2 regions of the Acholeplasma hippikon genome follow, and region 2 is predicted to be linked to the other one. Evidence: riboswitches for the same ligand, from Rfam matches in the RefSeq annotation. Region 2 holds a riboswitch; the other holds the start of a gene.

Region 1 (7,164 bases), 530 kb from region 2:
GTGATATAATAAATATTGAACCTAATGAAATTAGAATCGTTAATAAAAGGTTAATCATTGGCTGTAAGGATGGTGGATTAGAATTAGTTGAAATCCAACAATCTGGAAAAAATAAGCTAATGGTTAAAGACTTTTTAAATGGTCAAAACTTATTTAAAGATGGAGGGTTCATAAATGGATAAATCTAAATTACTTTATAATCGTGAAGAAATGCTAAGATTAAATATCGAAGCACTTCAACGTCGTGGTGGTGTAACTGTACATGATATTGCCACAATTGCCCATGCACAACAATCAAAATATTACCCCGATATCGATTTACAACTATGCATCGAATCAGTTGAAAAAATCTTAACATTTAGAGATGTTTTCCACCATATTCAATTTGCTGCTGAAGTTGATAGATTAGCTGAAGAAAAAATGTTTAAAGGTCCAATTCAAGACATTCTATATTATGACTTAGGGTTATTTGGATTGGATGAAACTTTAGGATTAGATGTTGCTCGTTTATATGGTGCAATTGGCCAAACAAACTTTGGTGATATTGACGTCAATAAGCGTGGAGTCGTAGCGAAGTTAAATGAAGACGGAAAGAAAGACGGAATCGTTCATACATTAATGGATGATATTGTTGGAGCAATTGCTGCGGCTGCTTCAACTCGTGTTGCTCAAGTGATGAATGAAAACTTAGCATTAGAAAATCCTGATTATCATAAATTAAGTTTATTTGAATTAATGCAAAAAAAATCAAAAGGTAAATAAAAGTGGACTTAAAAAAACCAAAAAATAAATTAAAAGGGTTTGGGAAACGAGTATTTTCAAAGTTTTTTGGTTTCGAAACAGGGATCGATGTAACCAATGATGTTGCCGTTTTATATCGTAGAAACGTTGTCATTAAAAATATCGTTTTTATATCAAACATCCTATATTCGTTAGTATTCTTTATTCTCGGATTTTCAGTAGCCAATCCAACAACAGATTGGCTTTTTGCCGTTGCATCACTTCCGATTACTTATTCTGTAGGAAAATTACAAAATAGATTAATTAACTTAGACAAAAACGATTTAACAAAGCAACAGATTGCAATGTATGTTTCTAGTTTCTGGATTTTTATATCGGCAGTCTTGGTCTATGTAAGAATTTATGCGGTCGGACGAAATGAATTGTTTGAGACTGCGGCATATGTCTTAATTTATTATTCTTTAGTTCAAATTTCTTTATATCAAGATAAAAGATTACTTGCCAATTCATTTGTAAGTTTATTAGGATTTGTCACTTTAATTCATATAGCAGTCACTTATGATTTTTTCCATATGGAATTAACTTGGCAAGAGTTTTCTTACCAATTATTAAATGATCCTTCTATGAGCCGTCAATTCGGTGCCCTCATTTTAAGAACGGTTATTTTCTCATTATTTTATTTAGTTAACTATATTATCGTTTCTATAGGACAAACCATTCAAGAAGAGCGTAAAAAAGAATTAACAAAACGTCGTCAAGTTCAAGATGACTTCACGCATATTGTTAAAAACTTCTTTAATATTGTTTTCCAATCAGTTTCAAGCTTGCTAGATGAAACGCATGCATATAGAGTTTCACGTGTGAGTGTGAAATTAGCAGATTACTATAATTTAGATAAAGAAGCAATTGAACGTATTGAAAATTATAGTTTATTACATTTAGAATTTGATGAGATTAAAGACTTAATGATAGAGTCAGAAAATCAAACTGAGCAATCTTATGATGTGTTAAGAACAAAAACAGAATTAGGCGCAAGAATTGCAAAAAGAATTCAATTGGCTAAAAAAACAATTGATATTATTCGTACGCACCATGAAGATATGCCGTCAGAAAGTTTCATTAATGAAATGCGTAAGATTCAACCTGATATTGAATCTCAAATCATTTTAATTTCTGATTTCTATGTAACCTTAAGAAGTGTTTCAAGTTACTATAGACCTTATAATCATCAGACAGCAATGCAGTTCATTTTAAAAGAATTATCACCTTATATCGATGGAAATTTAAAGGATACATTCTATAAGTATAACGAAGAATTAAATCAATTATACCAAAATCTATAATTGTGCTTTACAAAGATTTACATTCGTAGTATGATAAATAAGCAAACTAAATCGCAACTTATTAAGAGCAGGCGAGGTCAACGGTCCATAGACCCTGCAGCAACCTATTAAATTAGGTGCTAAGACGTGAGGGGGAAACCCAGCAATAAGGATTTGTTCAAAGACGCTTCCTTGTTGGAGGCGATTTTTTTTGACAAAATATATAAAGAGGTAAAAACCATGAGTTTCGTATTTTCAAGTGAGAGTGTGACAAAAGGTCACCCAGATAAAGTAGCTGATTTTATTTCAGATTCATTAGTTGATTTCTGTTTATCAGCAGATCCAAATTCAAGATGTGCTATTGAAACATCAGTAGCAAACAAGAGTGTTTTCATTTATGGTGAAGTCACAACAAAAGCTGACCTTACTAAAGAAAACATAATGAAAGTTGCTAAAGAAGCAATCGCTTCAATTGGTTATACACAAAAAAGATTCATCTTTAATGTAGATGATTTAGAATTTCATATTCAATTAAATAAACAATCTGCAGATATTGCACTAGGCGTTGATGAAAATGAAAACAAAGAACAAGGTGCTGGTGACCAAGGTATTATGTTTGGGTTTGCTAAAGATGATACTCCAAATTTATTACCATTACCAATTTTCTTAGCACACGAATTAACTAAGAAATTACAAGAAGTTAGAGAAAATAGAACGGTGTTCGGTTTAGGACCTGATGGTAAGAGCCAAGTCTCTGTTTTATATGATGATAATAATCAACCTGTTGAAGTTACAGCAGTTGTTATCTCAACGCAACATTATGAAGAAAAGACTTTAGAAGAAGTTAAAAAAGATATTTTAGAACATGTTATTAAGCCTGTAATTCCAGAAAACTTATTAACTCCTAATACAAAGTATTACATTAACCCAACGGGAAGATTTGTTATTGGTGGTCCAGTAGGAGACTCAGGATTAACAGGTCGTAAGATTATTGTTGATACATACGGTGGATTTGCACGTCATGGAGGCGGAGCATTCTCAGGTAAAGATGCTTCTAAAGTGGATAGATCAGCTGCATACATGGCACGTTACATTGCTAAACAAGTTGTTGCAAGTAAGGTTGCTAAAACTTGTGAAATTCAATTAGCTTATGCAATCGGTGTTGCTGAGCCAGTTTCAATTTATGTAAACACATTTGGAACAGGTGTTGTAAGCGATGCGAAGATTCAAGAAGTCTTAGAACGTAACTTCAAACTTACCCCTAAAGGTATTATCGAAAAACTCCAATTAAAACGTCCAATCTTTAAACAAACAGTGAATAATGGTCACTTTGGTAAGACTGGGGATGCATTTACTTGGGAAAAAACTGATTCCATTGATATTTTCAAACATTTATTATAAAATAATAACTGCAGTAAAAAAGCATAAAGGAGGAAATACACATGGATTTAACAGTATTATGGATTATTTTAGGGGTTATTGCTTTCTTTGCAATTATCTTTATCGCTTGGTATATTTCAACAGTAAACTCATTTAGAACAATGATTGTTAAAATTGATGAATCAGAATCATCTATCGATATCGCATTAACTAAACGCTATGATTTATTAACAAAAATGGTTTCAGCTACTAAAGGTTATATGAAACATGAATCTGAAACATTAGCTAAGGTTATCGAAATGAGACAACCTGCAAGAAATGCATCTATTTCAGAAAAACAAGATTTCGCTAATCAATTATCTCAAGGTTTATCACAATTAAATGTTGTGGTTGAACAATACCCTGATTTAAAAGCTTCAGCAAACTTTGCTAAGTTACAAAGTGCAACTGTAGAAGTTGAAGAAAATCTTCAAGCAGCGCGTCGTGTTTATAACTCAAACGTTTCAATTTACAATCAAAAATTAGTTGTGTTCCCATCTAGCTTAGTTGCTGGTTGGAAGAACTTCACAAAACGTGATTTCTTTGAAGCAGAAGCAGTTAAACGTCAAGACGTAGATTTCAATTTTTGATTCAGTTGAATCATTAAATAGCAGAAACGGCTTAAAATAGTTTCTGCTTTTTTGCTAAAAAGAGGTAGGGTATATGGAAGAAAAGTTAAGAGAATTAGAAGCACAAAGATTAGTCATTTTAGCAGAACAAAAAAAATATAATAAACGAGCAATACCTTTCTTTGTGATTGGTGCAATTGGCTTTTTACTAGGAATTGCTTTTCCAGATACTGGAGCGCTCTTTATGGTCATTGGCTTTGTCTTAATTATCATCGGAGCAATTGTTGCCTCTATTGGATATAAGCATATTGCACAATTCAATCAAATGTTTAAGAGTAATTTAATTACATCATTATTGAAGGCTAACTATGATAACGTAACATATGAGCCAAAAGGCCATATTCCTTTAGATGTTTTCTTGAAAACGGGTTTAACAAGAAAACCTGATCGCTGGAGAGGAGAAGATTTTATCTCTGGTGAAAAAAATGGTGTTAAATTCCAGGTTTCAGAGTTCCATTTAGAAGACCGCCATGTTAGGCGTGACAGCAAGGGAAATACTTATGTAACTTATGAAACTTTCTTTAAAGGAAGATTCTTTATGTTTGAATTTAAACGTATCTTTAAACATGATTTAAGAATTTCAGAAAAAGGTTTATTAAACATAAGTTTTAATAATTTTGGTTTAAAAAAGATTGAGACAGAAAGTATCGCATTTAATAAAAAGTTCAGTGTTTTAACAGGTGATGATCAACATGCATTTTATATCATTACACCTGTAATGTTAGAAGAAATTCAACGTATTGAAAGATTATTTAAAGGAACAATTGCATTATTATTCCAAGGAAATAGACTATATGTTGCAATCAATGATAACAAAAATACACTTGAACCAAATATTAAAGTTCCTTTAACAGGACAATCACTGGATTATTATTTAGTGGATATTTTAATTATGCAAGAAATGATTCATGCATTTGACCTTGATGGTTCTAAATTTATGGAGATTCATGAATGAGTTATATCAGTGATATAAGAAAATTCGTAAATCATGCACCCATATTTATGCCAGCAAGTGCTGCAATTATCGTAAAATACGATAAAATATTATTACAGCAGCGAAGTGATAACTTAAAATGGGGTCTTCATGGAGGTTCAATGGAACTTGGTGAAACTTTAGAGGAGACCTTAATAAGAGAAGTGAAAGAAGAAACGAATTTAGATATTTTATCATATTGTTTTTTCAAAAATTATAGTGGTAAAGATTTCAAAATAACTTATCCGAACGGAGATGTTTGTTATGTTATCGATCATATTTATGTTGTAGACCAATATAAAGGTGATTTGAAACCACAAAAAAATGAGGTAAAAACATTACAATGGTTTTCATTTGATGAAATCCCTTGGGATGATTTAATGCACCATAATAAAATCATATTGAAAGATTTTATGAAGAGCCTAGGCAAATAGATTATAGATAAGAGGATGTGAAGTTATGTTTGGAATGTTTGATTCCACAAAAAAGGCTTTAAAACGTTACAAAAAAGTAGCTGATAAAGTAATGGCATTAGAAGATGTCTACAAAAAAATGACTGAGGAAGAATTAATAAATCAGACAGTTATTTTAAAAGAAAGATTAAAAAATGGTGAAACGATAGATCAAATTTTACCAGAAGCATTCGCTACTGTTAGAGAAGCATCTACTCGTATAACTGGTATGACTCCATACTATGTGCAAGTTATTGGTGGGATTGCTATCCATGAGGGTAATATTGCAGAGATGCGTACAGGGGAAGGTAAAACTTTAACATCTGTTATGCCTGCTTATTTAAACGCGCTTAATGGAGAAGGCGTTCATATTGTTACAGTAAATGAATATTTAGCAAAACGTGAAGCTGAAGGTGAAATTGGTAATTTATTTAGATATCTTGGCCTAACTGTTGGTTTAAACTTAAGAGACTACGATAGACCACAGAAAAAAGAAGCTTATGCTTGCGACGTTATGTATTCAACAAATGCGGAATTAGGTTTTGACTACCTAAGAGACCACATGGTTTTATACCATCAAGATATGGTTGCACAACGTGGCTATCCATACGCAATTATCGATGAAGTCGACTCAATTTTAATTGATGAAGCAAGAACGCCATTAATTATTTCTGGTCCTGCAAAAGCAACTCAAAATCTATATCAACAAGCAGATAGATTTGTTAAATCTTTAGCAGATGAAGATTATGAATTAGATGTTGAAGCAAACACAGTAGAATTGTCTCCATCAGGTATTACAAAAGCTGAAACAATGTTCTCAATCGATAACTTATACGATCTAAAACACGTTTCTTTATTACACCACATTAACAATGCATTAAAAGCAAACTTTACAATGTTTAAAGATAAAGAGTACATGGTTCAAGACGGAGAAGTATTAATTATTGACCAATTTACAGGACGTATTTTAAAGGGTCGTCAATTCTCTGAAGGCTTACATCAAGCACTTGAAGCTAAAGAAGGCGTAGAAGTTAAAAAAGAAACTGTTACAGTTGCTACAATTACATACCAAAACTTCTTTAGAATGTATAAAAAACTTTCAGGTATGACGGGTACTGCAAAAACTGAAGAAGAAGAATTTATCGATATTTATAACATGCAAGTTATCGAAATTCCTACAAATAAACCAGTCATTAGAGAAGATGCACCAGATTATTTCTTTGTAACTGCAGAAGAAAAATATGAAGCATTAGTAAGTGAAGTTGAAAGACGCCATCAATTAGGACAACCAATCTTAATTGGTACAATTGCGGTTGAAACTTCAGAACATTTATCAATGATGTTAACTAAACGTCGTATTAGACACGAAGTGTTAAATGCGAAAAACCATGAAAGAGAAGCTGAAATTATTGCGAAAGCTGGTCAAAAAGGTGCGGTAACAATTGCAACCAATATGGCTGGTCGTGGTACTGATATTAAATTAGGTGAAGGTGTAAAAGAATTAGGTGGTTTAGCTGTCTTAGGTTCTGAAAAGCACGATTCACGTCGTATTGATAATCAGTTAAGAGGACGTGCTGGACGTCAAGGGGATCCTGGTTTCTCAAGATTCTACTTATCAGCTGATGATG
Region 2 (7,164 bases):
TCCCCACTCACCTTCATAATCTTCAGCCGAGAAGTAAGTGTATCCTAAATCTTCGAATAATGCTTTAACTTCAGCAAATGTGTAGTTAGCTGGTAATACTACCCAGATTCCACCTAATGCTGATTCATCTTCTAAGATTTGGAATCCTTCACCTGCAAATGTAGGTAAAACAGTCACATCAACGAAGTCTTCTAAGTGATTCTTAACATCTGTCCAAGTTGCATAATCACCAGGTACTAATACTGGTGGAACATCATCACCATCAACGATTGTAGCTTTACCATTTAAGGCTGTAGCAATCGCATCAAATGAGAATAATTGAGTGATCTTTGGAGTATTTGGATTTCCGTCATGATCCCATTCAACTGGAATTACTGGTAATGAAGTATCAACACCCCAGTTAATTGTGAATCCACCACGGTTGTCTGATGAGAATACATCTAAGAATGAAGATGCATCTAATGCTGAACCTGAGATACCATCGATAGCAACATCGAATTCACCAACCATCATGTAATCATAGTAGATTCCAGGGAATGGAGTATCTAAGATTTCTACTGCAATCTTAACATGGTTAGTTGAATCATATAGTTTTTCAAATTCTTGTTTCACGAAGTCTGCACGTAATTGTGTAGCTTGTGAAGTTGATAATTGCATGAATCTAACTTCTAAGTTAATAACTGTTGGGTTAGCTGCTGTACCTGCAGTGTAGAAACCTTCAGCGATTGCTTTTTCTACTGCTGCATTGAAGTAAGCTTGTGCTAAACCTGCGTTGAAGCCCCAAGATTCGAATTGATATTCGTCAGCTACTGCTTGACCTTGAGGAGTTGAACGGTAAGGAATACCTGATTCTGGATCTACATAGTATGCAGATGAGAAGTAAGTATGACCTAAACCTGAAGCTGGTACCCAGTCTTCTTGTAGCGCTTGTCTATCTAAGATGAAGTACATAGCTTTTCTCATTTCAACATAGCCTAAGATTGGTTCTGGAACATAAGTTGAACCAGGGAATTGAGCTTGTTGAGCTTCAACAGTCTTAAGACCGTTTACGTTTAATCTCCAAGTTGTAGCATCTGGAGTTTGTAATAATCTTGGATCTGAGATAAATTCAGATAAACGAGCATTTGGAATTGCTGCTGATTCTAATTTACCATCTAAGAATGCTTGGAACGCAACTTCTGATGAGTTGTAGATATAGATATCCCAACCAGTCCATTGAGTTTCTGAAGCATGAGGATATTTCTCATTCTTAATGTATCTTGTTACTTTACCTGATTCGTGTGAATTCATGATGTATTCACCAGATGAAGCAACTGTTAATTCGTTTGTACCATATTGGTTGCCATGTTTTTTATATAAATCTTCGTTCATTGCTGGCCATCCCATTAAGTAGTACACATCGAATAATGCTTTAGCATTCTTAGTTGTGAACTCTAATGTGTAGTCATCAATCTTCTTGATACCAACTTTAGCCCATTCAGCGTCTAATGCAGCTAATTGATCAGCTGTTGGAGTACCACCAGCACCATAGATTTCAGAAGCTAATTTAGAATAACCTTCTGCTCCTTGGATTTCTGATACGAAGTCACCACCACCTGAAATTGCACGGAAGAAGTTTCTTGTTAATGCTTCTCTGTATGTCCAGTAGAAGTCATTAGCATCAATCTTTAAGTCAAATCCTGTAGTATTAATATTTGAGTTGAATGCCCATTCTAAGTCTTGTCTTAATGTAACTCTCCATACTTTAGATGTTACTTTACCGTTAACGATTTCTTGGCTAGCAGCTGGAGCTTCAGGAGCTTTAGCAGCTAATGCTGGAACGAATTCCCAACCGTTTCTAGCATCGTTTAATGTAGCACGGAAGAATGTACCTTCGATAAAGTCTAAGTATGTAGCTGAAACTGAGTCATCATAGATCCAGTAGTTTAATGTTGAGAAGTCTTGGTTATTCCAGTCACGGTAAGTATATTTACCAGCTTGACCATAAGTACCGTCAACACCTAAAACTTGTGAGTCATCTTTAGTGATCTCAGCTAATCTTGTACCCCAACCATATGATGGGATGTAATCTGTTACAGGTAATGTAACACGATCAGCTAATAAACTGAATGAGTTAGCAACGTAGTACGGAATACCACCAGCCATGTAGTCTAATAGGTATTTTTCTGCAGCTGCGAAGAATGTATGTTTAGTGTCCGCATCTGCAAACTTAAGATTTAGTACGCCATTATATTTTGTACCATCTAAGTTTGGTTCTGTTACTGTCACTTTTCTAATTTTTTCTGTTGTTTTGTCGCCACTGTCAGTTACTGAGTAAGTAAGTGTATAAGTAGCTACTGTATTAACATCTACTGTGCCTGTTACAACAATTTTGTCAGTTAGATTGCCGTCTTCTTTATCTGAAGCAGTAACGCCTGCTTTAGGGTCGAAGGCTGTGCCTACAACGATAGATGTATCGTTAGCACCGCTAATCACTGGAGCATTGTTTGTCTTAGTACATGCAACTAGTAATGTTAATGATAAAAGTAAGAATCCGTATAATACTTTTTTCATTTTTTCTCTCTCCTTAAAAAATATTTAATAGTATTTTACCAAAAAATAACAAAAATCAACAATAATACGTATTGAAAACGTTTTCAAATGTTTTTTTATGCTTTTCGTCCCCCTTTTTGAACAAAAACACCCTGTTTCAAGCATTTTTTATGCCTCAACAGGGTGTTATTCTTAAGTTTTCTTATTTTGACTTGTTTGCATTACGCTTTAATGCATTCACAATTGGAAGAATTAAAGCAATAACTAAAATTGCAGTAAGTAATAATCCTAGATCAACAAGTGTTCTACCTTTAACAAATAGTGTAATGAATGTTGGTAGTAATGCAATAACAATAAGTGAAATAGCAAGGATTAGGTCTTTTTTAGCTTTAAGGAAATTTTTCATGGTTTGACTCCTTTTAAATTTATGTTATCAATACTATATCATGGTTTTTATATTTTCGCAATTTTTTGATTAACTTTTATCTATTTTCTCACACATACGTGCATACACATGCGTATATTTATATGTATTATTCACGATTTGTTTGACAAAGTAGTTTTCTATGACTAAAATGTAGTTAGTTATCAATCGTATGGAGGATTATTATGACAACTAAAGAACTCATCTACAAGAACGCAATTGAATTATTCTCACAATATGGTTATCAAAATTTAGGTATGCGTGATCTTGCAAAAAGCGCAGGAATCAAAGCTTCTTCTATTTACAATCACTACAAATCTAAGGAAGATATTCTCTTAGATATTGCTAATGAATTAGTAAATGAATTAAAAGAAAATGTTTATCCTCTATATAAGGTAACTGATTTAAGTCCAAAAGAGTTTTTTAAAAACATCTCATTAAAGACAAATCAATTTTTTGAACAAAAACATATTAATACACTAACAGGAATACTAATTCCAGAAGAATTTTCAAGTCAACGTTTAAAAAAATTATTACATGAAGAATTTATCGTTAAACCTAGAACCGCTTATACTTATTACTTTAAATCATTAATGGATAAGGGTTTAATGCGTACTGAAGATCCAAAACTTGCTGCGAAGATGTATCATTCATTCTTCGTTTACCACTTCTATGAAAAATACTTAACTAACGATCCAGAAGGATTCTTGGTTAAAGATGAATCAATCTTTGTGAATCATATTGATTTATTCATGAAATACTTCGATATCAAGTAAACCCAGTCTTAATGATTGGGTTTTTTCATGCAAATAAATATTGATATTTTATTTTAACTATATAATGAAACTGTGGAGGTATGACATGGAATTATTAGGAAAAAAAGTCTTAACCATTGTTTCAAATGATTTTGACGATTTAGAATTCTTCTATCCAATGATTCGATTAAAAGAAGCTGGATGTGAAGTAACAATTGCTGCTGAAGAAGCAAACAAAGATTATAAAGGTAAATACGGTTTACATACAAAATCAGATGTTGCCTTTAAACAAGTGGATATTAAATCATACGATGGTATCATTATCCCCGGTGGATGGGCACCAGATTATTTAAGACGTCTTCCAGAAGTTTTAAACTTTGTAAGATACATGCATGATAATAAAAAGATTATTGGTGTGATTTGTCATGCTGGTTGGGTATTAAGTTCTGCCGGTATTTTAAAAGATGTCCGTATGACTTCAACCCCCGGTATTAAAGATGATATGATGTATGCTGGTGCACTTTGGGCAGATGAACCTGTTGTTAGCGATGGACACATTATTAGTGCACGTCGTCCACCAGATTTACCACTTTATTTACCTGAGTTAATCAAAGCACTCAAAAAGTAAAAATAAAGCAGATGACTATTCATCTGCTTTTTCTTTATCTATATATATTTCATTTTTTCTTAATATAAATACTTCAAGTAAATATATAATTAATAATCCAAAAAGTACACCAGCACCATCAATTGCAACATCGAAAATACTTGATGCTCGGCCTGGGATGAAATACTGAATAAATTCATCAATTAAAGCAACCAATAATCCATAAATAAATGTTATTGGGTATCTATAATTATACTTTTTAAAAATAAAAACCCAAGTAATTCCTAGGATAAAAAACTCCGTAAAATGAGCAAGTTTTCTAATCATTAGCGACAATAAATCGATACTTATACCGATATTTAATTTATTTAAAATATGATAGATGAACTCAGTGATACCACCACTTAAGTTTGCACTATCGTTGCCCGGTAAAATCGAGTTAATCCAAATAAACAAATTGATTGCTATCCCAAGTGAAATCAGTGCTTTTCTTTTTATCATTAAATACTTCTCTTTCTCTTTCAATGCTTTTATTAAGATGTTTTATTAAATAAGTATCCCACACCTAGTAGTGGATTTCTTACTTATCTAAAATCAGTATAACTAAATTATCTTACACTTTACTAATTTATATTATAAACTACCTTTTATTCCGTTTTTAAAGTCAGTATCCTTCATATAAAGACTAACCATCTTAATTTTAATCATCAGACACTCTTTAACAAACAAATAACGATAATAACTTTCATAATCTTCAATGTTTTTTACATTAATAATATCTCTTAGTGTTTCTATTGTAATTACTTTTATTTTTTGATCAAGTTCTTTTTTTATTTTTTCTAATTTATTTTTAATCTCTTTATTTAAATCATATAAATAATCTAAGTAACTTCTCTTATCATAAAAGATTTTATCTATATTTTTTGCTAATATGTTTTCCATACATTCCTCTTTCTACCAAAAAAAGAAAAATGCCATCGTTTGATGGCATATAAATAACTAGGATTATATATAACCATCAATCAAGCATTAGCACCTTACCTTAGGCAGGTTGCTGAAGGGTCATAGAGCTTGTCTCTCTCCTTCTCTTTATGGTAATTCTATTGTATATAATATTCAATATATAATCAACTATTCTTTCTTATAAACACAACAATACTTTGCATATAAATTCCTTTAATTCAAATCTAAATAAGAAAAGTGGACAATACGACATTGTCCACTTTTTTTTAATTAGTTAAGTGATGAAATTTGTCCACTTGCATATTGTAAGACTTTTAATACTTCCCAAGTTGATAAGTTACCACTATTATCTAAGTCTGCTTTTAAGAATTGTTCTGCTGTCAAGTTTAAACGTCCATTAATTGCTTGAAGCATCATTAATGCATCTAGTGTTGATACGATGCCATCACCATTCACATCTCCCTTAGCACTGCTGTCAACCGCAAGTTGAACAACTGTGTTAATTGGATTTTCGGCATTTCCATCTCGAGTATAGTTAATGCCATCGAATGCTTCGATATAGTACTCTAATCCAGCAAGTGTAATATCACTTGAAGAAATAACTGCAGTATACTTATCATTATTGTTTGTCATTGTTAAAACTTTCCATGTATCAGCGCCTGTAATTCTGTAGTAAACCTTAGCCGAGTTTACAGCAATATTATCATTAATAATTGCAGAAATAACTAAGTTTGAATTTGTAAATGCTTGATAAATTCTTGTATGGTAAATATTTGGAGCCATTTTATCAAACGCTCTTACAATCACTTTGCCGGAAGGTTCTGATTCTGTAAGATCTGTCTTAACAACAGTAAAGTTATAGTAATACATCTTTCCTGGTTGTACAGAAGTATCTAATAATGTCGTTTCATCAATACCTAAAACATATTGATTAATCCTTGTATATAAACCATGTTCTTGTTCACTTCTATAAATATTAAATCCTGCTAATGTATCAAAGTCATCTTGGAACCAAGTTAATCTAATACCTTCATAAGTAGCTTCTGCTTGCATTAACATAGCTTGTGCAGCGGTTGTATCAATTTCAAATCTAAATCTTGCTGTATCAGGCATTAATCTAAAGAACGATTGCCCTTCTACGTGTCCATTTTGAATACTAAAGAATTGATTACCATTTTCAATAATAGTAGTTAATTGATATGTTCCAACCCACATGCGTGGTGTTTCATATGAACCTTCAATTAAACGTTCAGCATATGGTGCACTTGAACCAAAGGCAACTCTTAATGGAATGGATGTTTCCATGTCTTTATTAAAGTGAACTTTAACCGTGATTAATTCATTACCAACTTTATCTACTTTTAAGCCGGATTCATTATAAACTTCAACATCAACTACAAACGGGAATGCAGTTTCTGGTGCTTCAGTTAGGAATTCACCAATAATAATATCCTCTAATGATGGGAAGATGTCAAAATCAATAATGTGTTTTTGAATTAAGTTTAAATCGATTGTTCCCCAGAAGTTACCAGCAACCCCATTGATTGCAGTGTAACTATCTGTAGATTGACCTTGGATTCTAAACCATAAATCAAGATTAGTTAAATTGAAATTATTTAAAATAGCATTTCCAGTAAATGAAGTATTATATCCAGATAGGTATAATTTACGAATGATTTCATCAATATCTTCTCTACTAATCGCTTTTCTATTATTTGTATATGTTTCAAAATTCACTTCAATTAATTCATTTCCTATGCCATTTTCGTCAATTAGTGCATTTTCAGGAATGACTAATTGATACTCAGTTCCTTGTTTAAGTACGCCTGTTGACCATACATTAAGTACGCCTTTATTGAGTGATTTATTAATTGAAACACTTT

What was found. Region 2 has a riboswitch for S-adenosylmethionine ahead of EXC59_RS06000 (hypothetical protein). Riboswitches for the same ligand answer to the same signal wherever they lie in the genome.
Region 1: linked by a shared signal. The riboswitch ahead of metK (methionine adenosyltransferase) and the one ahead of EXC59_RS06000 (hypothetical protein) in region 2 are both predicted to bind S-adenosylmethionine.

What each region holds. Positions count from the first base shown of each region.
Region 1 covers NZ_LR215050.1:695,798-702,961, reverse strand. Annotated here, with positions in the region: gene fmt (methionyl-tRNA formyltransferase) at 1-182, shown strand, start outside; gene EXC59_RS03410 (phosphatidylglycerophosphatase A) at 175-762, shown strand; gene EXC59_RS03405 (HD domain-containing protein) at 765-2,084, shown strand; SAM riboswitch class I at 2,140-2,236, shown strand; gene metK (methionine adenosyltransferase) at 2,304-3,464, shown strand; gene EXC59_RS03395 (LemA family protein) at 3,506-4,072, shown strand; gene EXC59_RS03390 (DUF3137 domain-containing protein) at 4,146-5,066, shown strand; gene EXC59_RS03385 (NUDIX hydrolase) at 5,063-5,518, shown strand; gene secA (preprotein translocase subunit SecA) at 5,544-7,164, shown strand, end outside.
Region 2 covers NZ_LR215050.1:1,221,067-1,228,230, reverse strand. Annotated here, with positions in the region: gene EXC59_RS06025 (ABC transporter substrate-binding protein) at 1-2,553, opposite strand, end outside; gene EXC59_RS06020 (hypothetical protein) at 2,735-2,938, opposite strand; gene EXC59_RS06015 (TetR/AcrR family transcriptional regulator) at 3,142-3,732, shown strand; gene EXC59_RS06010 (type 1 glutamine amidotransferase domain-containing protein) at 3,818-4,339, shown strand; gene EXC59_RS06005 (VanZ family protein) at 4,355-4,819, opposite strand; gene EXC59_RS06000 (hypothetical protein) at 4,952-5,260, opposite strand; SAM riboswitch class I at 5,331-5,416, opposite strand; gene EXC59_RS05995 (S8 family serine peptidase) at 5,552-7,164, opposite strand, start outside.